One region of the Serratia ficaria genome, then DNA from elsewhere that is predicted to be linked to it. Evidence: predicted binding sites of a transcription regulator. Region 1 holds the regulator's gene; each other region holds the start of a gene.
What was found. Region 1 encodes Fur, which represses iron uptake genes when iron is present. Its sites were predicted from a motif close to ATAATAATGAGAACNACTATCAA; they were not measured.
Positions count from the first base shown of each region.

Region 1 (4,606 bases):
GCGAAACCGCCTGCCTGCTGCCGCAGTATGGCCAGGGGCCGGAGGCATACGGCGGCTTCTTCTCCCGGCAGGACTATATCGACATCGTCAAATACGCGCAGGCGCGCCAGATTGAGGTGATCCCGGAAATCGACATGCCGGCGCACGCGCGCGCGGCGGTGGTTTCCATGGAGGCGCGTTACAAAAAACTGCATGCGGCGGGCAAAGAGCGCGAGGCCAACGAGTTCCGCCTGGTCGATCCGACCGATACTTCCAACACGACTTCGGTGCAGTACTTCAACCGCCAGAGCTATCTGAACCCGTGCCTGGACTCCTCCAAACGCTTTGTCGACAAGGTGATCGGCGAGATTGCCCAAATGCATCGAGAGGCCGGCCAGCCGTTGAACACCTGGCATTTCGGCGGTGACGAAGCGAAAAATATTCGCCTGGGGGCGGGGTATACCGATCGCCTGAAACCTGAAGCGGGCAAGGGCATAATCGACCAGAGCAAGGAAGACAAGCCCTGGGCGAAATCCCGGGTGTGCCAGGCGATGATCGAAGACGGCAAGGTGGCCGATATGGCGCATCTGCCGAGCTACTTCGGGCTGGAGGTCAGCCAACTGGTGAAGGCGCACGGCATCGGCAGAATGCAGGCCTGGCAGGATGGCCTGAAAGATGCGCAGGACGCCGGCGCGTTCGCCACGCCGCGCGTGGGCGTGAACTTCTGGGACACCCTGTACTGGGGCGGTTTCGACAGCGCCAATGACTGGGCGAACAAGGGCTACGAGGTGATCATCTCCAACCCGGATTACGTTTATATGGACTTCCCTTACGAGGTGAATCCGGACGAGCGCGGTTATTACTGGGGCACCCGCTTCAGCGACGAACGGAAGATGTTCAGCTTCGCGCCGGACAACCTGCCGCAGAACGCCGAAACCTCGGTGGACCGCGACGGCAATCGCTTCACCGCCAGAAGCGACAAACCCTGGCCGGGCGCCTACGGCATCTCCGCCCAGCTGTGGAGCGAAACCCAGCGCACCGACCCGCAAATGGAATACATGATCTTCCCGCGTTCGCTGTCGGTAGCCGAACGCGCCTGGCATCGCGCCTCCTGGGAGCAGGATTACCGGGCCGGCCGCGAGTACCGGGGCGGGAAAACGCACTTTGTCGACGGCAAGGCTCTGGATCAGGACTGGCTGCGCTTCGCCAACCTGCTCGGCCAGCGCGAGCTGGCCAAGCTGGACAAGGGCGGCGTCAGCTATCGCCTGCCGGTGCCGGGCGCGCGCGTCACCGGCGGCAAGCTGGAGGCGAATATCTCTCTGCCGGGGCTGGGCATCGAGTACTCCACCGACGGCGGTAAGCAATGGCAGCGCTATGACGCCAACGCCGGGCCGGCGGTCTCCGGCGAGGTGCTGGTGCGTGCGGTCAGCCCGGACGGCAAGCGTTACAGCCGCGCCGAGAAGGTTTAAGCCGGCTGATGCGGCCCGCTGCGTGTCGGCGGCGGGCCGAGGGTGAAGTGAGAGAAGTCGGTGGAGTTACGCCGCTGCAATTGTGGTATTTCGTCAAGTGAACCTTCCCCGGCGCTGCCGGGGCTTTTTTTCCCGCCGGCGACGGGCACAAAAAAACCGCCCTGAGGCGGTTGTTCAATCCCGGAGGATTACTTGGCGTCGTGCAGCGTATCGTCTTCGCGGCAGTCACCGGTTTCACAGTGGCCGTACAGGTACAGGCTGTGGTTGGTGAGTTTGATGCCGTGTTGCTTGGCGATGTCGCGCTGACGCGCTTCGATCGATTCATCTCTGAATTCGATCACTTTGCCGCAGTCCAGGCAGATCAGGTGATCGTGGTGGTGCTGCTGGGTCAGTTCGAATACGGACTTGCCGCCTTCGAAATTGTGACGAGTCACAATGCCCGCATCATCAAACTGGTTCAGCACGCGGTAAACCGTCGCCAGTCCGATTTCTTCGCCCATATCTATCAGTTTTTTATACAAATCTTCCGCACTGACGTGATGGCATTCCGGATTTTGCAGTACTTCCAGGATTTTGAGTCGCGGAAGCGTGACTTTTAAGCCGGCCTTCTTCAATGCGGTGTTGTTGTCAGTCATGCGGATTCAGTCCTGTTACTATGCTAATCAAGTTGAGGCGTTCTCGCCTGTGGCATCGGTCGGCACAAAGAGTTAATTGCGTCTCATTATAGAACCGGTTGCCCTAAATGGAAACCGCCGGTTGTTAACAAAGATATAATTGCACTATTGCATGGTACACATGCAACGCCTTGATGGATGGGATAAACCGATATCTCAGTCTACCGTGACGATGTGGGAAGTTACCAATATGTAGCTTCTATTGCAGCAATCCATGCTGCCGATGACGGCCCTGCTGGCCACACTATGCACTTTGCAGGGCCTTTGTTCAACCTTTAGGCAACAATGGCCTCAGCCGACGATGTCGGCCAGGCTCAGTTCTTCGACGATCTGTTTGACCCAGGCTTCGACACGTTCGTTGGTCAGCTCCGGTTGGCGATCTTCGTCGATAGCCAGGCCGATGAAGTGGTCGTCGTCCGCCAGGCCCTTGGACGCTTCGAAATGGTAGCCCTTGGTTGGCCAGTGGCCGACGATGGCGGCGCCGTGGGGTTCGATGATGTCGCGGATGGTGCCCATCGCATCACAGAAGTATTCCGCGTAGTCTTCCTGGTCGCCGCAGCCGAACAGCGCAACCAGCTTGCCGTTGAAGTCGACTTCTTCCAGCGTCGGGAAAAAGTCATCCCAGTCGCACTGCGCTTCACCGTAGTACCAGGTTGGGATACCCAGCAGCAGGATATCGAAACCTTCCAGATCCTCTTTGCTGCTTTTGGCGATGTCGTGCACTTCAGACACCTCGTCGCCAAACTGTTTCTGGAGAATTTTCTGGATCATTTTGGCAATGTTTTCGGTATTGCCAGTGTCGCTGCCAAAGAAAATGCCTACAGTAGCCATATCGCGTATAACCTTTAAATTCAATTAATTGCATTACACGATGTTAGTGCTGACCCCGCTAACACCGATTAAAATGATGCCATGGCAAAAGCCGGCCGCCGCAGTGGCGGGCGCCGTGTGGGCGCGGTCTCTTGCCGGTAAACGCCTATCATGCCAGAAATTTACCCCGGGGTTTTATCGCATTTATGCGATGCCGGAGGAGAGTAAAACGGTGTTGATCCGGCGTCATCCTTAACGCCGCGCCGCATGTGCGGCCGAAGAGATCAATGTTCTGGCTGTTCTTCCGCCAGCTGCGCCAGCAGCATTTGCTCAATGAGCTCGCTGCGGCTGATATTGCGCTGTTCCGCCAGTTTGTTCAGGGCGTCCACCGCATCCGCGTTGATTTTCAACTCCACGCGCCGCAATCCACGTACTTTATCGCGCCGCAGCTGATTGCGCTTATTGATTCTAAGCTGTTCATCGCGGGATAGCGGGTTGGTTTTCGGGCGCCCCGGACGGCGTTCATCTGCGAACAGATCCAGCGTCGTGCGATCCGTTTGTTCTTTTGCCATAGGTAGCGGTACTGCAAGGAAGTTTGCATCAAAAAGCGTTTTACACGCTTCCGGACGATTCGGTTAACACACTTCGGGCCAATAAACCCTAACCCAAATTCACCCCCGGACTGGCGTTAGCGAACACGCTGGGCAGGGCGGCAAAATTATAGCGCGCCATATTACCCCAGCAGATAGAGCAACGACAATGCTTAACTGAGCCGAAAGCGCGCTAAGCCGTTATCTTTAGCGCGTTTTTTCGCCAGCGACGGGCGTTTGTCAGGCTTCGCCGAGAAAACGGTGGATGGCGCGCAGCACCGCTTCCGGTTTTTCGGCGTGCACCCAGTGCCCGGTTCCCGCCACCACGTGCGCGCGGGCCAGCGGGAACTGGCGCGCGATGTCGGCGCGGTAACCGTCCTGCACGTAGGGCGACAGCCCGCCGCGGATGAACAGCGTCGGGTGCGGCCAGGCGGGCACCTCCTGCCAGCCGGTGACGTTTTCGTACTGCGCGATCAACACCGGCAGGTTGAAACGCCATTCGCCGTTGTGGAAGGATTTCAGCAGAAACTGGATCACCCCTTCTTCCTGCAGATAATCGCGCATCAGCTGGGCGGCCTGTTGGCGCTGGGTAATGCCGGCGGCGCTCACGGCCTTCAGCGCGGCGAAAATCTCATCGTGGCGGCGGGTGCGGTAATCCACCGGCGCCACGTCGATGACGATCAGCTTGTCGATGCGCTCCGGCGCAATGGCGGTCAGCGCCATCGCCGCTTTGCCGCCCATCGAATGGCCGATGACGATGACTTTCTCCAGCTGCAGGTCGTCGAGCAGCGTCAGCAGATCCTGCGCCATGGCCGGGTAGGTCATCTCTGCGGAACGCGGCGACAGGCCATGGTTGCGCAGATCGACCTTGATGACGCTGTGGCGCCGGTTCAGGTCGCGCGCCAGCACGCCCAGGTTGTCCAGATTGCCGAACAGGCCGTGGATCAGCAGCACCGGCAGGGCGTCCGACTCGGCGGCCAGCAGTTGATAATGTAATTTCATGGCGAAGTTCATGCTGAGAGAGATTCAGATTAGGGTATCATGATTGAATCGCACGATGAATAACGCGGAGTTGAGCGATGCA
Region 1 covers NZ_LT906479.1:1,359,283-1,363,888, forward strand. Annotated here, with positions in the region: gene CKW09_RS06430 (beta-N-acetylhexosaminidase) at 1-1,448, shown strand, start outside; gene fur (ferric iron uptake transcriptional regulator) at 1,637-2,083, opposite strand; gene fldA (flavodoxin FldA) at 2,414-2,953, opposite strand; gene ybfE (LexA regulated protein) at 3,217-3,504, opposite strand; gene ybfF (esterase) at 3,763-4,536, opposite strand.

Region 2 (4,606 bases), 2.1 Mb from region 1:
CTCGCTGGTGGACGCCTTTATGCTGCAGTATTACGAAGGTTTCCCGATGAAGGACGTGGCCTGGGGCAAAATCGCCACGCCGCACCAGTGGAAGCAGCTGGCGCAGCTGAAAGACGGCTATCAGGATTCGCTGTTCACCTCGCCGGTGGTGGCGCGGAACGTCGCCAAACCGCTGCTGGCCTACATCAACGGCGCGCTGCTCGGCGAGCGCAAGCCGGATGCGCCCAAGCTGACGGTGCTGGTCGGCCACGATTCGAATATCGCATCGCTGCTGTCGGCGATGCAGTTCCAGCCGTATCAGCTGCCGCAGCAGTACGAGAAAACGCCGATCGGCGGCAAGCTGGTGTTCCAGCGCTGGCACGATCGGCAGAATGACCGCGAGCTGCTGAAAATCGAATACGTTTATCAGTCTACCGATCAACTGCGCAAAGCCACGCCGCTGACGCTGCAAAATCCGCCGCAGCGCGTGACCCTGGCGCTGAAGGGCTGCCCAATCGACAAGGACGGCTTCTGCGCCTGGAGCGATTTCGAAAAGACCATGAAAGGCATTCTGTAAGCCGCGTTCCTCTCCTCCGGCGGCGGGGGAGAGGAATAGTCGTTGTTGCCGGGGAGCGCGGGGGCTAAAATCGTCGCTCTGCGCACTGTTCAAGGAACCTCCCGTTGCCCGCTTTTATCCGCGATATCGAACTTTTTAACCTGGTTGATTACCCGGGGCAGGTGGCGCGTTGCCGTTTCTCGCTGGCGGACTATGGTGACGAACGCTTTCGCGAGGCGGGCATCGCTCTGCCGGAGCACCTGGCGCGCGCGGTGCCCAAGCGCCGGGCGGAATATTTGGCCGGGCGCTGTCTGGCGCAGCGGCTGCTGGCGCCGTTGGGCTTCAGCGGTTTTATCCTGCTGCCGGGCGAAGATCGCGCGCCGCAGTGGCCGCCGGGCGTCGCCGGCGCGCTGAGCCACAATGCGGCTACCGCGCTGTGCGCGGTGCACGCCGAAAACGGCCTGGGCGGCGTCGGGCTGGACGTGGAGACGCTGATGCCGCAGGCGCGCGCGGAGGAGCTGTGGGGCGCTATCGTCGGTGCGGAGGAGTGCGCAGAGCTGCGCCGCGGGCCGCAGGCGTTCAATCGCCTGCTGACGCTGACGTTCTCCGCCAAGGAGAGCCTGTTCAAAGCGCTGTACCCGCAGGTGCGCCGCTACTTTGATTTTTTGGATGCGCGCATGGTGGTAATGGATGCGCAAACCCAGACCTTTGAATTGGAACTGCTTAAGACACTCACCCCGCAGTGCCGTGCAGGCCGTCGTTTTTTGGGCCGCTACTGGCATGAAGGTGACGACGTAACGACATTTATTTACTGTTAAATCAGTGCGTTGATTTGCGTTGCACTGTAACGTGCATTTGCCATGCCTGAGCGTTTCATTCATTAATTATTACGCTAACGGTGATTGACCCGCGCCGGGCGGCGGTGTAATTTACCGGTCTTTATAACTAATGATAATCATTCGCATAACCATTATCATTAGTGCGGGCAACGCAAAGGAGTGGTCTTGTGGCTACACTGACAACGGAAAACCAAACCTTTCCCGGTTTTGTTTACTCAGAGCAATCTACCTTTTTATACCAGTCGGAGTTCCGCTCGCTGAGCGCGCAGGGCGTATTCGAACGCATCGAGACGCCGGCCTTCGGCGGCGAGCGGGCCGACAGCGCGCTGGCGCAGAACATCGGCCAGGCGCTGCAGCGCGCCAAACAGGCCGGCCAGGAGGCGCCGGTGGTGGTGGGCGCCATTCCTTTCGATACCCGCCAGCCCTCCTGCCTGTACGTACCGCAACAGAGCCGGTTCGTCGCCAATGACCATTACACCCGCGATGCGCGGCCAATGCTGCAGCAGCACCGGTTGGCCGCCTGCACCAGCATTCCGGACGAGCCGCGCTTCAAGCACGCGGTGGCGGAGGCGGTCAGCCGTTTTAAACAGGGCAGGCTGAGCAAGGCGGTGCTGTCGCGCATTCTGGAGATCGAGCTGGAGCAGCCGGTGGCGGGCCATCAGATCCTCAATAACCTGATGGTGCAGAACCCGAACGGTTACCACTTTTCCCTGCCGCTGCCCGACGGCGGCGTGCTGATCGGCGCCAGCCCGGAACTGCTGATCCGCAAGCAGGGCGGCGAGATCCACTCCAACCCGCTGGCGGGCTCGGCGCGCCGGCAGGCGGATGCGCAGCAAGACCGCATCGGCAGCGAACGCCTGATGCGGTCGACCAAAGACAAATACGAACACAAGCTGGTGATCGACGACATTCGCCAGCGGTTGGCGCCGCTGTGCGCGACGCTGAGCGTGCCTTCCGGGCCTTCGCTGATGAGCACCGGCACCATGTGGCACCTGTCCACCCGCATTCGCGGCGAACTGCGGGACCCGCAGCTTAACGTGATGCAGCTTGCCTGCCTGTTGCACCCGACGCCGGCGCTGTGCGGCTTCCCGACCGAAACCGCCCGCCGGCTGATCGCCGATCTGGAGCAGTACGATCGCGGCCTGTTCAGCGGCATCGTCGGCTGGTGCGACGCCAACGGCGACGGCGAATGGGCGATCGTCATCCGCAGCGGCATTCTGCGCGGCAACCGGGTGCGGCTGTTCGCCGGCGCGGGCATCGTCGAAGCCTCGACGCCGCAGTCCGAATGGGCGGAAACCGCCGCCAAGCTGGGCACCATGCTTAACGCTTTCGGCCTGAACAGCGGCGCGCTGTAAGGCCGGCTCTCTACCCCTTTTGCAGGAGAAACCGATTATGACAACGAATCACGCCGGCGCGAACGCGCTGATGGCGGTGCGCCCATGAGCGTACAGATGGATTTCAGCGGCAAGCGCGTCTGGGTGACCGGCGCGGCGCGCGGCATCGGCGAGCAGATCGCCCGGCATTTTATGGCGCAGGGCGCCGAGGTGCTGGGGTTTGATCGCGAGTTCGCCCAGCCGGATCTGCCTTACCCCTGCGTGACGCTGGATATCAGCCAGCCGCAACAGGTCGCCGAGGTATGCCGGGAGCAGCTGGCGCAAAATCCCCGGCTGGACGTGCTGGTCAACGCCGCCGGCATTCTGCGCATGGGCAATACCGAAGACCTGAGCCTGGACGACTGGCACCAGTGCATCAACGTCAACGCCTCGGGCGCGTTCTATTTGTTCCGCGCGCTGCTGCCGCACTTCAAGGCGCAGCGCCGTGGGGCGATCGTCAGCGTCGGCTCCAACGCCGCGCACGTGCCGCGTGTGCAGATGGCGGCTTACTGCGCCTCCAAGGCGGCGTTGACCAGCCTGAACCACTGCGTGGGGCTGGAACTGGCGCCGTTTGGCGTGCGCTGTAACCTGGTGTCGCCGGGCTCGACCGACACCCCGATGCAGCGCGGCATGTGGCAAACCCCGGATGCCGAACAGCGCACCATCGCCGGTTTCCCCGAGATGTTCAAGCTGGGCATCCCGCTGGGCAAGATCGCCCGCCCGGACGAAATCGCCAACGCGGTGCTGTTCCTGGCCTCGGATCTGGCCAGCCACATCACCCTGCAGGACATCGTGATCGACGGCGGCGCCACCCTGGCTTCCTGAGGTCAAATGCGCCGGCGGCGCAGCAGGTGGCGGGTGCCTTCCGCCACCAACAGCAGCACCGCCAGCCAAATCGGCAGATAGGTCAGCCACTCGCTGCGGCTGATGCTTTCGCCGAGCAGCAAGGCGACGATCACCAGCAGCACCGGCTCCACGTAGCTCAGCAGGCCAAACAGGCTGAACGGCAACAGCCGGCTGGCGAGGATGTAGCACACCAGCGCCGCGGCGCTGATCACCCCCAGCAGCGGGATTTGCCAATAGAGCGCCGGGCTGACGCGCAGCGCCGCCGCCGCGCCGTCGCCGCCGAAGGCGAACCAGGCCGCCACCGGCAGCATCAGCGCCAGTTCGCACCACAGCCCGCCGAGGTTGTCGGTGCCGAAGCGCCGGCGCAAAATAAAGTAAACCGGATAACCCAGGGCCACCACCAGCGTGCTCCAGGAAACGCCGCCCACCTGATACAGCGCATTGCCCACGCCGAGCATGGCGCAGGCCACCGCCAGTTTTTGCAGCAGCGAAAGCCGATCGCGGAATATCACCCGGCCCGCCAGCACCATGGCCAGCGGCAGCAGGAAATAGCCGAGCGACACCTCCAGCGCCTTGCCGTGCAACGGCGCCCACAGAAACAGCCACAGCTGTACGCCCAGCAGCGCCGAGGTCAGCGGCAGAAACAGCAGCCGACGCGGCCGTTGGCGCGCCCAGGCCAGCGTCTCGGCCACCTTGCGCCAGTCGGCGGAAACCAGCATAAACAGCGTCAGAAACGGCACCGTCAGCAGGGTGCGCCAGCCGTAGACCTGCTCGCCGTCGAGCGGCGCCAGCGTCGAGGTGTAGTAATACATCACGCCGAATAACACCGAGGCGATAACCGAAAGACCGATGCCTTTAATCACGCGCATTCCTTGAGAGTGACTGATTTCATTGCGGCTACTGTAGATAAGTTTGTCATAAACAACAATGAGGCCGCCGGGCGCTGGACATTCGGCGCGCGGCGTTTAAAATGAATACTGTGTATTCATACAGGTTTCGCGATGACTATCGAT
Region 2 covers NZ_LT906479.1:3,425,829-3,430,434, reverse strand. Annotated here, with positions in the region: gene agp (bifunctional glucose-1-phosphatase/inositol phosphatase) at 1-556, shown strand, start outside; gene CKW09_RS16280 (4'-phosphopantetheinyl transferase family protein) at 661-1,353, shown strand; gene CKW09_RS16275 (isochorismate synthase) at 1,542-2,729, shown strand; gene dhbA (2,3-dihydro-2,3-dihydroxybenzoate dehydrogenase) at 2,814-3,572, shown strand; gene rarD (EamA family transporter RarD) at 3,575-4,456, opposite strand; gene alkB (DNA oxidative demethylase AlkB) at 4,595-4,606, shown strand, end outside.
Region 2: a site for Fur is predicted at 1,484-1,506, ahead of CKW09_RS16275 (isochorismate synthase). Genes of this name have one in related genera too.

Region 3 (4,606 bases), 580 kb from region 1:
GGCTGCACCTGCGCGGGCGTGCAGCGCTGCGGAATGCGTTGCAAGGGGCCCTGCTCGCCCTGCAGGAAGGTGGCGTGCAGGGTATCGGCCTCCGCCAGGCCATGACGCACGGCGACATCGAGCCGCGCGGGATCGATGTCGCCCTGCAGCTCGATATAGTGAGCGACGGCGAAAATATTACGACGGTCGGCGATTTGTTCGGCCAACCAGATACCGGGTTGCGCGGCAACCAGCGGCAATTCATGATAGCCCGCCGCAAGGGCGGGAGTAACGAGAGCTTCTGACACGATGGCAATTCCTTTGTCCGTTGACGACGTCTGGTTTAGCGGCCGGCGTTTTGCAGCCTGAGCGGGCGCATATCTTGCCAGTGGGCCTCGATATAGCCGACACAGGCCGGGCGCGCTTCGGGGCCGAACACCGCCCGCCAACCGGCGGGCAAAGCGGCGAACGCCGGCCACAGGCTGTATTGCGCTTCGTCATTGACCAGAACGTAAAACGGATGGTTTTCATCGTCGAAGGGATTCGCTTGCATTTGACTCATTTTCCTTACCTTTAAAGTAACGTTGTTCTGCGGCGCCTTTCCGGCTGCCTTATGGGGTAATGCTTTCCTTTAGGAATTTAAGAGGATCTTCAGGCCGTCGATCAGGCCGCCGCGCCAGCAAACGGCGTCATGCCCGCCGGCCACGGCGCGGTAATGCACCCGATGGCCGGCAGCCGACAACGCCCGGTTCATTTGCCGATTCACGTGCGCGATCTCTTCTTCCCGATCGCCGGCCTCTTGAAACACGGTCAGCGGCGCCGCTGCCCCAACGCCCTGCGCCACCTGCTCCGTCAACCAGCCGACGCTGGCGGGTTGGCCGGCGCGGGCTTCAATGACGAATTCCAGATGCGGCCACCAAAAGGAGCCAGACTGCGTCAATACCCGGCCGAACCGCTGCGGCCAATGCAGACCGGCGTACAACGCCGCCAGGCCGCCGTAGCTCTGGCCCGCCACGACGGTGCGCTGCGGATCCGCGCTATAGCGCGTGCGCGCGCTGACCAGAGGCAACAATTCCGCCTGCACCGCCTGCCAGAAAAGCGGGTTGCACGGCAACTCTTCCGCGCGCTGCGTCATGTCGATGGCGTCAATCAGCAAATAGACCGCCGGCGGCAACGCGCCGGCCTGCGTTTGTGCGTCCAGCGCGCTAAATGCCGGAATGCCCTCAGCCCAGAACTGGCCGTCCAGCAACAGCACCAACGGCCGTTCATCGGCCTGGGCCTCGCCGCCGGTGGTGTAAAGCCAGATGCGCCGTTGGTTCGCCAGGCGATCGCTGTGCCAGTGAAAATGCTGCAGCCGGCGCGGATCGGCGCTGGCGCTTCCGGCGTCGAGCGCCAGCCAGGCGGATTGGTCCGGCGCGGCGGGCAGATGAATGGCGGAAAGCGGGAAACCGCGGCTGCTTCGATGGGGGGCGATCCGATTGAGCGGATCGTGGCGCATCAGCGGAAATAATGAGCACCACCAGCGGCGTTGCCGGCGATTTTGCTCTTCCGGCGTGCCGGAAAATACCGGCGGAAGCTGCTCGCGTTCGATGGGGATAAAACTGTAGCTGCCGCGCCAGTCGTGCTGAATAACCACCTGCCAGTACCACACGTCGGTACCGGGGCAGCGCGCCAGGCTTTGCGGGGAAAAGCTGTGGTGGTCGGTGACGCAATTGACGTCGGCATACACCCTTTCAATCCGTGAATGCCGCTCATCACCCTGCTCATCGCGCCAGATGAACGTCACGCAGACCTGATTAGCGGGTAACGCATCGATCAGCGGCGCGCCAGTCGTCGCCAGCCGTTGCCACCAGGCTTCACTGCCGATATCGGCGGCTTGCAGCCACTGCCGGGCGGTCGACGCTGCCTCTCCATTAGCGCTATCGATAACATATCCATTTGACTTTAAAGACATAAATTAAATCTTTTTTTGCTGCCATTCTCCATGATTGAATGCAAATACTATTGATAATCATTATTGTTTGCAATAACATGTAACACATTCTCAAAAAAAAACCTTATTTTGCCGACGCTTCCCACACGAAAACCGGCAGAAGAAATCGGTGCGCCTGTCGGTTCGCCGCCGTTACCGACGGCGGGCCGAGGCTCCGGGAGCAGGCAAGGCTCGCGGCATGCCCGCCACGGCGGGGCGCATTTACCCCATCAATAACAACCTATTGATAACAAGTTCTTATTTAGAGAATGATTTTTAAGGGATGATATATGTCTGATACATCAAAGAAAGGAACCGGTTTGCTGTTCGCCTCTACGCTGTTCATGGTGCCGAACCTGTACGCGACGGCGGCGGATAACGCCACGGAAAAAGACATTACCGTGGTCGCCGGCAGGCAGGAAAGCGTCGCCGCGCCGCTGAAGGGCATTGTGGCGAAGCAGAGCGCCGCCGGCACCAAAACGGAAACGCCGCTGGTGAAAACCCCTCAGGCGATTTCGGTGGTGACGCGCGATCAAATGGATGCCCAGGGCGCCACCTCCATTCAGGAAGCGTTGCGCTACACCAGCGGCGTGGTCGCCGAGTATCGCGGCTCCTCCAACCGTTTTGACGAAGTGCTGATCCGCGGTTTCCGTTACGCGCCCAAGTATCTGGATGGCCTCAGCTTCGGCGACAGCAGCAAAATGAACGCCTGGCTGTTGGAACGGGCGGAAGTGATACATGGCCCGGCCTCCGTGGTCTACGGCCAGGCCAAACCCGGCGGGCTGGTGATGATGACCAGCAAGCGCCCGACGGCGGAAAATATCCGCAAGGTGCAATTCAGCGCCGGCAATCAACGCTACGGCGAAGCGGCGTTCGACTTCGGCGGTGCGGTAAACGATGACGCCAACCTGCTGTTCCGCCTGAACGGCGTGGCCAGCACCAAAAACAGCTTCGTCAAAGACTACAAGGAGCAGGCATTCGCCATCGCGCCGGCGCTGACCTTTATCCCCAATGAAGACACCACCTTTACCCTGCTGACCAGCTATCAAAAAGAACCCAAGGCCGGATACCGCAATTTCCTGCCGGCTATCGGCACGCGCGTCGCCTCTTCCGCCGGCTATATTCCGCAGGATTTTAACGTCAGCGATCCCAACTTTAACCAGTCCTGGCGCGAGCAGGCGGCTATCGGCTACAGCCTGAGTCACTACATCAACGAGGTGTTTTCCTTCCAGCAAAACCTGCGCTTCGCCAGCACGGAAGAGCGTTACAAATATCTGGTGTTTATGAAGTCTACGACGCCGGATACGCTGCTGAGCCGGCGCCCGCAGCGCGAACAGGTGAAATCGAAAGATCTGGGCATCGATAACCAGCTGAAGGCGGAATTCGCCACCGGGGAGATCGACCACAGCATGGTCGCCGGCCTGGATTACCGCTGGCGCGACGTGGACAGCAAACTGTGGCGCGGCAGCACCAGCGGCTACGACATTGACTGGACGCACCCGGTCTACGGGCTGAACATCGACGCCGGCGCCCTGCCGCTCGCCACCAGCACCCGCAAAAAGCTCGATCAGCTGGGGCTGTACCTGCAAGATCAGCTGAGCTACGGCGGCTGGAATATGACGCTGTCCGGCCGTTATGACTGGAGCGAAACCCGCACCCAGGACCGCGTCGAATCCACCCTGTCGCAGCAAAACGACACGGCCTTCACCGGCCGCGCCGGGTTGCTGTACGCCTTCGATTCGGGCATTTCGCCTTATGTCAGCTACAGCACCTCGTTCGAACCCAATCTGGACACCGGCGCGCCGGGTTCCGACCCCTTCAAACCGACCAAGGGGGAGCAAACCGAAGTTGGGGTAAAATATCAGCCGAAAGGCACGGAGATGATGATGTCGCTGGCGCTGTTCGACCTGACGCAAAAAAACGTCACCAGCTTCAACAGCACCACCAAATATAACGAGCAAATCGGCAAGATCCGCTCAAAGGGCCTGGAGGCTGAAGTGCACGCGCAGGTCACGCCGGCTTTCAACCTGATCGCCAGCTACACCTATACCGATATCATCAATAAGGAAACCAACAGCGCCGACGAGTTGGACAAGACGCCGCCGGCCATTCCGACCCATGCGGCTTCGCTGTGGGGCAGCTACAGCTTCCGGGACAGTCTGTTGCAAGGCTTCACCACCGGCGTGGGCGTGCGCTATACCGGCACCTCTTACGCCAACAGCACCAATACCGCCAAAGTGCCCGCGTTCACCCTGTATGACTGGATGGCGCGCTATGAGCTTGGCGAAGTTTCCCCTGCGTTGAAAGGCGCCGCCGTGCAGGTGAACGTGAATAACCTCAGCAACAAGAAATACATCGCCTCTTGCTCCAACGATTGCTTCTACGGCAACGGCCGCACGGCCTTCGCCACGGTGAGCTACAGCTGGTAACGCCCTCTTTACCGCAGCCGCCTAAACCGGCTGCGGTAAAAAATGCCCAAACAAAAAACCCCGCGCTCATCAGAGCGCGGGGTCAGGGTCAGTATTATTCTTTTTTATTTGTTGATATTACTTTCCATATCAGTGATACGATCCATTTCGGGCTGGACCAGTCGCGCATATCGGGCAATCAATTGCTTCAGATGCATCTCCAGTTGAGCCTTGGCAGCGGCAGGTA
Region 3 covers NZ_LT906479.1:1,944,112-1,948,717, reverse strand. Annotated here, with positions in the region: gene CKW09_RS09165 (non-ribosomal peptide synthetase) at 1-287, opposite strand, end outside; gene CKW09_RS09160 (MbtH family protein) at 323-541, opposite strand; gene fes (enterochelin esterase) at 611-1,933, opposite strand; gene CKW09_RS09150 (TonB-dependent siderophore receptor) at 2,242-4,380, shown strand; gene CKW09_RS09145 (VasL domain-containing protein) at 4,485-4,606, opposite strand, start outside.
Region 3: a site for Fur is predicted at 1,978-2,000, ahead of fes (enterochelin esterase). Genes of this name have one in related genera too.